2 regions of the Nocardiopsis sp. TNDT3 genome follow, and region 1 is predicted to be linked to the other one. Evidence: riboswitches for the same ligand, from Rfam matches in the RefSeq annotation. Region 1 holds a riboswitch; the other holds the start of a gene.
What was found. Region 1 has a riboswitch for cobalamin ahead of DQW06_RS21825 (ABC transporter substrate-binding protein). Riboswitches for the same ligand answer to the same signal wherever they lie in the genome.

Region 1 (4,075 bases):
CGGAGCACCCATGATCGACCCCGATTCCTTCGGTACCGCGCTGTGGACCGTGCTGATCGTCGCCGCGGTCGTCATCGCCTTCGGGCTCGCCGCGCTGTCGGACATGGCCATGCGCCGCCGCGAGGACCGTGCCGCGCGCGCCGCCGGGCGCGACAACCCCGTGGCGGCGCGTGCGGGCGAGCGGCAGCGCGTGAACGGGAGCGGTCCCGCCGGCGGCGGGGGCTCCCGAGCCTGAGACCGCGGTGCCGCCCGCGCGGCTCACGCCACCAGGCGGGCGAACAGCCCCGGGTCGGCGTTGCCCCCCGAGACGACCGCGACCGTCTCCTGCGGGCGGCCGGGCGCGGTGGGCACCCGGCCCGCCAGGACCGCGGCGGCGGCCAGGGCCCCGCTGGGCTCGGCGACCAGGCGCGCCCCGTGGGCGAGGGCGGCGACGGCGCGGGCGATCTCCTCCTCGGTCACGGTGACGACCTCGTCCAGGCGGGCGCGCAGGTGGGCGAAGGTCAGCTCGGACAGGCACACGCGCACCCCGTCGGCCATGGTGCGGTGGGTGCGCTCGGGCGGCCAGGTGACCAGGCTTCCGGTGCGCAGGCTCTCGGCGGCGTCGGCGGCCAGTTCGGGCTCCACCCCCACGACGCGGACCCGGCGCGGGCCCGCGGCGGCCAGCGCGGCGGTGGCCACCCCCGAGGCGAGCCCGCCTCCGCCCACGGGCACGACGACGGTCGCGACCCCGGGCGACTGCTCCAGGATCTCCAGGCCGACCGTGCCCTGGCCCGCGATGACGCTCGGGTCGTCGAAGGGCGGGACCAGGGCGAGCCCCTCCTCGTCCCGGAGCCTGCGGGCGGTGGCCTCCCTCTCCCGGGGGGCGACCATGACGATGCGGGCTCCCAGGGCGCGCATGCGGTCGACCTTCACCCCGGGCGCGCCCTCGGGGACGACGACGGTGCAGGGCACCCCGTGCCGGGCGGCGGCGTGGGCGAGCGCCTGGCCGTGGTTGCCCGAGGAGTGGGTCACCACACCGCTTCGGCGCTGGTCGGGGTCGAGCAGGGCGACGGCGTTGGTGGCGCCGCGCAGCTTGAAGGCCCCGGTGGGCTGGAGGCTCTCGGGTTTGAGCAGGAACGGCGGCCCTCCGGCGGGGCCCGCCGTCAGCGGGGTGCGCACCACCTCCCCGCGCAGGCGTTCCCGGGCGGCGCGGACGTCCTCCACCGTGATCAGTTCCATGCGCCCTCTATGCCCGGTCCCGGTCCGGCCACGCGTGCGGACGGCGCTCCGCCGGTCGGGCGGCTCGCGGGGGTCCGGTCGTCGGCCGGAGGGGAGCGGGTCTCGCGGAAGGGACCCGCGTGCACTACCGTGGCCGGTTGACTGTCAGCACAAGTCCATATCGTCGACGTCGCAGTGCACGGGAAGCCGGTGGAAGTCCGGCGCGGTCCTCGCCACTGTGACCGGAGTGCGCCTCCCGCACGCCACTGGGCCGGACACGGCTTGGGAAGGGTGGGGGCGCGGGGCCAGAGCCCGACTCCGGGAGCCAGGAGACCGGCTGCGACCGTCCGCGTCATCAGACCACGAAGGATGGTTTGTTCGATGAAGCCCACCGGGGCACGCGCGGTCCGGTACCGCCTGCCCGCCTGCGCCGCCCTCGCCCTGCTCCTGGCCACGACCGCCTGCGGCGGGGGCTCCGCCGCCCCCTCCCCCGAGGCTGCCGGGGAGACGATCCGCAACTGCGGCGTCGACGTGGCCGCGGACAGCCCGCCGGAACGGGTGTTCGCCGCCTACCAGCCCGCCATCGAGACCGCCCACGCGCTGGGCCTCAGCGACCGCCTGGTGGGGACGGCGTTCCTGGACGCCGCCGTCCTGGAGGAGTACGCCGACGCCCAGGCCGGGCAGGAGTACTACCCCAACCTGCCCAGCCGGGAGGAACTGCTCAGCCACGGGCCCGACTTCGTGCTCGCCGGGTTCAACGACGTGTTCACCGACGAGAACCTCGGTACGCGGGCCTCCCTGCGCGAGCTGGGCATCGGCAGCTGGATCCCGGCTCCGCTGTGCCCTAGCGGGGACGGCCGCACCGACGCGACCATCGACCCGGCCTCGGTGACGATGGACAACGTCTACGCCGACCTGCGGAACCTGGGCGCCCTGTTCGACGCGCGCGAGCGCGCCGAAGAGGTCATCGCGGACATGGAGGGCACGATAGGCGGGGTCACCGAGGCCCTGGAGGGCGGCGTGCCTGAGGAGGACCGGCCCTCGGTGATGGTCGGCCGCCCCAGCGACCAGGGGTTCCGGGTGGCCGGCGGGCAGGACTTCTCCACCGAGATCATCCGGCTGGCCGGAGGCGTCAACGCCTTCGCCGACCTGGACGGCGGTCGCAACCACGACGTGGCCGTCGAGGACGTGATCGCGCGCGACCCCGACTTCATCCTGGTCGACGTGTGCTGCGACGCGCGGATGACCGCCGCCGACGCCGCCCCGGACGTGGAGCGGATCACGGCCGATCCCGTGCTGGCCAACCTGACCGCGGTCACCGAGGAGCAGGTGGAGGAGTTCACCTTCGCCGACCGTTCCGCGGGTGTGCGCAGCGCGGCCGCGGTGGAGACGGTCGCCCGGATCCTGCACCCCGGCCTGTTCGGGTAGGCGGGCCGGTGGCCCCCCATGTGGCCGGGAGGCCCGTGACGGCCGTGCCCTCGGGAGTCCGGCGCCGGCTGCGGGCCGCGGCCGACGGTTCCGGGGTTCTCGTCAGTGCCCGCGCCCGCGTCGCCGGGTTGGCGGTGGCGCTGCTGGTCCTGGCCGCGACCCTGCTGGCGTCGGTCCTGGTCGGTTACGAGCGGCTGTCCGTGGCCGACGTGTACCTCGCCTACGCCGGTTTCACCGGTTCGGACACCGACTTGGTCGTGCGGCACCTGCGTGTGCCGCGTACCCTGGCCGGGCTGGCGGTCGGCGCGGCCTTGGGCGTGTCCGGGGTCCTGGCGCAGGGGGTGACCCGCAACCCCCTCGGTGACCCCGGCGTCCTCGGCATCAACGCGGGCGCCTCCCTGGCGGCGGTCCTCGCGATCAGCGTGTTCGGGGTGTCCGCGCTACTGGGCTACGTCGGCTTCGCCTTCGCGGGCGCGGCGGTCGCCGCCTGCGTGGTCCACGCCGTGGGTTCGCTGGGTCCGGAGGGGGCCAGTCCGGTCAGGCTCACGCTCGCCGGAGCCGCGGTCTCGGCCCTGCTGGGTTCGCTGACCTCGGCGATCGTCCTGCGCGACCGCGCGAGCCTGGACGAGTACCGGTTCTGGGTGGTGGGCTCGCTGGCGGGTGCCGACGGCGCGGCGCTGCTCCAGGCGCTGCCGTTCCTGGCCGCCGGGCTGGTGACGGCGGTGGCGGTGGCCCGGTCCCTGAACGCGGTGGCGCTCGGCGACGAGCTGGCCCGCTCCCTGGGGACACGGCTGTGGCTGGTGCGCGGGACGAGCGCCCTGGCGGTGGTGCTCCTGGCCGGGACGGCGACGGCCGTGGCGGGTCCGATCGGCTTCGTCGGGGTCGCCGTGCCGCACGTGGCGCGGGTCATGGTCGGCCCCGACCACCGATGGGTGCTGCCCTGGTCGGCGGTGCTGGCGCCCGTCCTGTTGTTGGCGGCCGACGTCGCGGGCCGGGTGGTGGCGCGTCCCGAGGAGTTGCAGGTCGGCGTCCTCACCGCTCTCATCGGTGCGCCGTTCTTCGTCCTCGTGGTGCGCGGGCGAAGGGTGGCGGGGCCGTGACGGCGCGCTCCGGGGCCCTGGGTCCCCGAACGGGGGTGGCCCGCCTGGGCGGACTGTCGGTACGGGTGTACTGGCCCGCGGTACTGCTCGGCGGCCTGCTCACCGCCCTGGCCGCGGCGGTGGCCCTGGTCTCGCTGACCCTGGGGGACTTCGAGCTGGGCGTGGGCGAGGTGGTGGACGCGCTCACCGGCCGTGCCGGGGTGATGGTGACGCACGTGGTGGTGGAGATGCGGCTGCCGCGTGTGCTCACCGCGCTGGGTGTGGGCGCCGCACTGGCGCTCTCGGGGGCGCTGCTGCAACGGCTGGCGCACAACCCGCTGGTCAGCCCGGACGTCATCGGGGTCAGCGCG
Region 2 (4,504 bases), on a different contig from region 1:
CCGTGCGGGTCGTCCTTTCCGTCCCCACCCGGTGCTCCGCACCCCGTGCGTCCCACCGGCCGCGGCCCCGAAGCCCTCCCGGGGCCATCCTCACCCGGAACCGCCCGCCGCGCCGTGACGCCGCGCCCTTCAGGCCTCCTCGGAAGCCTCCTCGGCCCCCTCAGCGGGCTCACCGGCCTCCTCGGAGGGGTCGGCGTCCTCCTCCGGGGCGTCGGGGACCCCGTCCATGTAGCTCTGGCCGGGGGTCGTGGTCCCCAGCAGCTGGGACACCGTGACCATGGTGTACCCCTGCTCGTCCAGTTCCCGGATGGCCGTGCGGGAGGCGTCGACGGTGGTGCCGTGGATGTCGTGCATGAGGATGATCGCCCCGTCCGAAGCGCCCTCCAGCACCCGGTCGTGGATCACCGAGGCCTTGCGGTCCTTCCAGTCGAGGGTGTCCACGCTCCACAGGATCTGGGCCAGGCCCATGTCCGCGGTCACCGAGGCCACGCCCTCGTCGGTCGAGCCGTAGGGCGGGCGCATGAGGTTCATGGTGTAGCCGGTCTCGCGGTACACCAGCGCCTGCACGACGTCCAGGTCCGCGCGCACCCCTCCCGCGCCCAGACCGGCCAGGTCGGGGTGGTTCAGGGTGTGGTTGGCGATCTCGTGCCCCTCCGCGTAGGCGCGCCGCACCGTGTGCGGGTGCTCCATGACGGGGTTGCCGGTGACGAAGAACGTGGCCCGCGCGTCGTACTCGGCGAGGGCGTCCAGCAGTTCGGGGGTGCGCCCGCCGGGCCCGTCGTCGTAGGTCAGCGCCACGCACTTGGTTTCGGGGTCGGAGCAGTCGACCTCGGGGTCCACCGCGGGCACCTGCCCGGGCACGGCGCCCTCCTCCTGGCCGTCCTTGTCGGCCTGGGGCGGGGCGGCGATGGAGAAGTCCTCCACGCCCACGGTCGCGGCGTCGCGCACGCGCAGGCCCAGTTCGGACAGCAGGCCCTCGGCCTCACCGGCGGCGACCACCGCGCGCGTGCGGCCCTCCTCCGCCGGGGCGACCTGCCCGGCGTCGAACTCCACGACCAGGTCGCCGTCGGGGTTGAAGCCCACCGAGTCGTACAGGGAGCTGATCGGGTGGACGACGCCGGGGTCGGCCGGGCCCTCCCCGCCCTCCCCGCTTCCGACGGCGCCGCGCACCAGGCCGTTGAGCTCCTCCAGCTGCTCCTGGCCGCCGACCAGTGCGGCGGAGGGGTGGTGCGCCGCGGTCTCGGTGTCGTACCAGTAGGTGGTGTACCCCTCCCGGGACCCCTCGGAGTCGGTCTCCACCCGGGTCACGCGGACCCCCAGCAGGCCGTCGCGCGCCGCGGTCAGGTTCCACCCCGCCTCGAAGGAGACCGCGCCGGGGTTGGCGGCCTCGAAGGCGTGCACCTCGTCGGTCAGCTCACGCTCCAGGAAGTCGGCCAGCGGCTCGGCGTTGGGGATCACCGGATAGGTCACCGCGACGGAGATCTCCCCGTCGTAGGGCAGTTCGGCCTCCTCCAGGCCCGCCACCGCGGCCGCGTCCACCTCGGTGAGCCCGTCGGGCTCACCGGAGGCCGGGGGCGACGGCTCGCTCTCGGAGACCGGCGCTCCATGCGTCCGCGGCCCGGGCTCGGGCTCCCCGGAGGAGCGGGTGGCCAACAACACCATGCCCGCCAGGACCGCCAGGGCTACCACGACCGTGATCAGGGGGTGGTCCGGTGCCATGGCGAGGCGGGACTGCTTACTCACGAGGGAATCTCCACGTTCATCGCTCAGACGAACGTCCGCGGGGAGCAGAGGGGAGCTCACCCGCGCAACGCTTGACTTCGTGTGTGACGCCGGTCGAAGGACGGGGGTTCTCACCGTCCGGGCCGGGCGCATGGGGCCGCACGCCGGGTACAGGGGCGAAGGGGGCCCTCCCTATACTTGCAGCCGTGGAAGGTACATGATCCACCCCCGCGTCCCGGGTCCGGCCCGGAACGGGCGGGGCGGAACCATGTCGCAAGAGGGAACCCGGTGCGAGTCCGGGACTGCCCCGCAGCGGTATGGGGGAACGAACGTCGCCATGAGCACTGGTAGTGCCGGTCGCGGAGACCGCACACCGGGAAGCGGCGGCCAGTAGGAGGAGCGGTGTCGGCACCGCCCGCGCCCCCGAGTCCGAAGACCTGCCTCCACCCGGCGACGCACCCGCGGCGCCGGTGGTCCCGCGCCCCGAGGGAGGGCCGGAGGCGGTGGCAGGTCCGGTGCGCGCCCGCGGCGCGTCCGTCGGCGTGTCCTCCCCTCTTCTCCCCTCGCGGCCGGTACCCGGCTTTCGACGAGGGAGAGAAGCTCATGACCACGACCCCCGCGCCGTCCGCGGCCCCGGGCGGACCACGCCCCTCCGTGCGCTCGACCGTGCACGGCTACCCGCGCATCGGCCCCGCCCGCGAGCTCAAGCGCGCCTGCGAGTCCCACTGGAGGGGCCGCACCACCGCCCGCGAACTGGACGAGGTCGCCGCCGGGCTGCGCCTGGGCGTCTACGCCCAGATGCGCGAGGCCGGTGTCGACGACATCCCCTCCAACACGTTCTCCTACTACGACCACGTGCTGGACACCGCGGTCCTGTTCGACCTGGTCCCCTCCCGCTTCGCCCCTCCCGCCGCGGCGGCGGACCGCGAGGAGGAACTGCGCCGCTACTTCGCGCTCGCCCGCGGCGAACAGGGCGCCCCGCCGCTGGAGATGACCAAGTGGTTCGACACGAACTACCACTACCTGGTCCCCGAGCTCTCGCCCGGCAGCCGTCCCCGCCTGGTGGGCGACAAGCCCGTCGCCGAGTTCCGAGAGGCGGCCGAGGCGGGTTTCCACACCCGCCCGGTCCTGGTCGGTCCGCTCACCTTCCTGCTGCTGGCCAAGCCCGCCGACGGCGCCCCCGAGGGCTGGGAACCCGTCCAGCTGCTCGACCAGCTCCTGGAGGCCTACGCCCAGCTGCTCGGCGACCTGCGGGCCGCGGGCGCCACCGAGGTCCAGCTGGACGAGCCGATCCTGGCCACCGACGAGGGCCGCGCCGCCGTCGGCCACCTGGAGCGCGCCTACCAGTACCTGGGCGCGGTCACCGACCGCCCCTCCCTGCTGGTGTCCACCTACTTCGGCTCCATCGGCTCCGCCGCCCTGCGCGTCCTCAAGGACTCCGCGGTCGAGGCGGTCGGCCTGGACCTGGTCACCGACGACGAGGGCGTGGACGACCTGGTGCGGGTCTCCGGCCTGGGCGCCACCCGCCTGGTCGCGGGCGTGGTGGAGGGGCGCAACGTCTGGCGCACCGACATCCCGGCCGCCGTCGCCGCGCTCGGTACCCTGCTCGCCCTCACCGACGAGCTGACCGTGAGCACCTCCTGCTCCCTGCTGCACGTGCCCCTGGACCTGGACGCCGAGCCCTTCCTGGCCCCCGAGCTGCGCGGGGCCCTGGCCTTCGCCAAGCAGAAGGCCGAGGAGACGGCCCTGCTCGGCCGCGTGCTGTCCGAGGGTGCCGAGTCCGAGCACACCGGACGGGGCGGCGTCCGTCCCCCCGCCTTCACCGACGCGCGCGTGCGCGCCCGCCTCGACGCCCTGGGCCCGGACGCCTACGAGCGCCCGCGGGAACGCGGCAGGCCCACCGACACCCCGCTCACCACGACCACCATCGGGTCCTTCCCGCAGACCGCCGAGCTGCGCCGCGCCCGCGCCGCGCACCGCAGGGGGGAACTGGCGGAGGACGCCTACAAGGCCGTCCTGCGCGAGGAGATCGACCGGGTCGTCGCGCTCCAGGAGGAGATCGGACTGGATGTGCTCGTGCACGGCGAGCCCGAGCGCAACGACATGGTCCAGTACTTCGCCGAGCAGCTGGAGGGCTACGCCACCACCGAGAACGGCTGGGTGCAGTCCTACGGTTCGCGGTGCGTGCGCCCGCCGATCCTGTTCGGCGACGTCTCGCGCCCCCAGCCGATGACGGTCGAGTGGACCACCTACGCCCAGTCGCGCACCGACAAGCCGGTCAAGGGCATGCTGACCGGTCCGGTCACCATGCTCGCCTGGTCGTTCGTGCGCACCGACCAGCCGCTGGGCGAGACCGCACGCCAGGTGGCCTTGAGTTTGCGCGACGAGGTCGCCGACCTGGAACGCGCCGGGATCCGCCATATCCAGGTGGACGAGGCGGCCCTGCGCGAACTGCTGCCGCTGCGCTCGGAGCACCGGGCGCGGTACCTGGACTGGGCGGTGGGCTCCTTCCGCCTGGCCACGTCGGGGGTGTCGCCGTCCACGACCATCCACACGCACATGTGCTACTCGGAGTTCGGGCTGATCGTCGGCGGCATCGAGGCGCTGGACGCCGACGTCACCAGCGTGGAGGCCGCCCGCTCGCGCATGGAGCTGGTGCGGGACCTGGGCGAGCGCGGCTACGGGCGCGGGATCGGCCCGGGCGTGTACGACATCCATTCCCCGCGGGTGCCCTCGGTGGAGGAGATCGAGGGGGCGCTGCGGCTGGCGGTCGCGCACATCG

Region 2: it holds a riboswitch for cobalamin, as region 1 does, so the genes downstream of both, metE (5-methyltetrahydropteroyltriglutamate--homocysteine S-methyltransferase) here and DQW06_RS21825 (ABC transporter substrate-binding protein) in region 1, are expected to answer to the same signal.

What each region holds. Positions count from the first base shown of each region.
Region 1 covers NZ_QPFC01000927.1:51-4,125, reverse strand. The annotation lists gene DQW06_RS21835 (hypothetical protein) at 11-235, shown strand; gene DQW06_RS21830 (threonine/serine dehydratase) at 259-1,218, opposite strand; cobalamin riboswitch at 1,374-1,554, shown strand; gene DQW06_RS21825 (ABC transporter substrate-binding protein) at 1,579-2,625, shown strand; gene DQW06_RS21820 (iron ABC transporter permease) at 2,661-3,725, shown strand; partial or broken gene DQW06_RS21815 (iron chelate uptake ABC transporter family permease subunit) at 3,722-4,075, shown strand, end outside.
Region 2 covers NZ_QPFC01000026.1:53-4,556, forward strand. The annotation lists gene DQW06_RS00660 (polysaccharide deacetylase family protein) at 130-1,719, opposite strand; cobalamin riboswitch at 1,998-2,161, shown strand; gene metE (5-methyltetrahydropteroyltriglutamate--homocysteine S-methyltransferase) at 2,326-4,504, shown strand, end outside.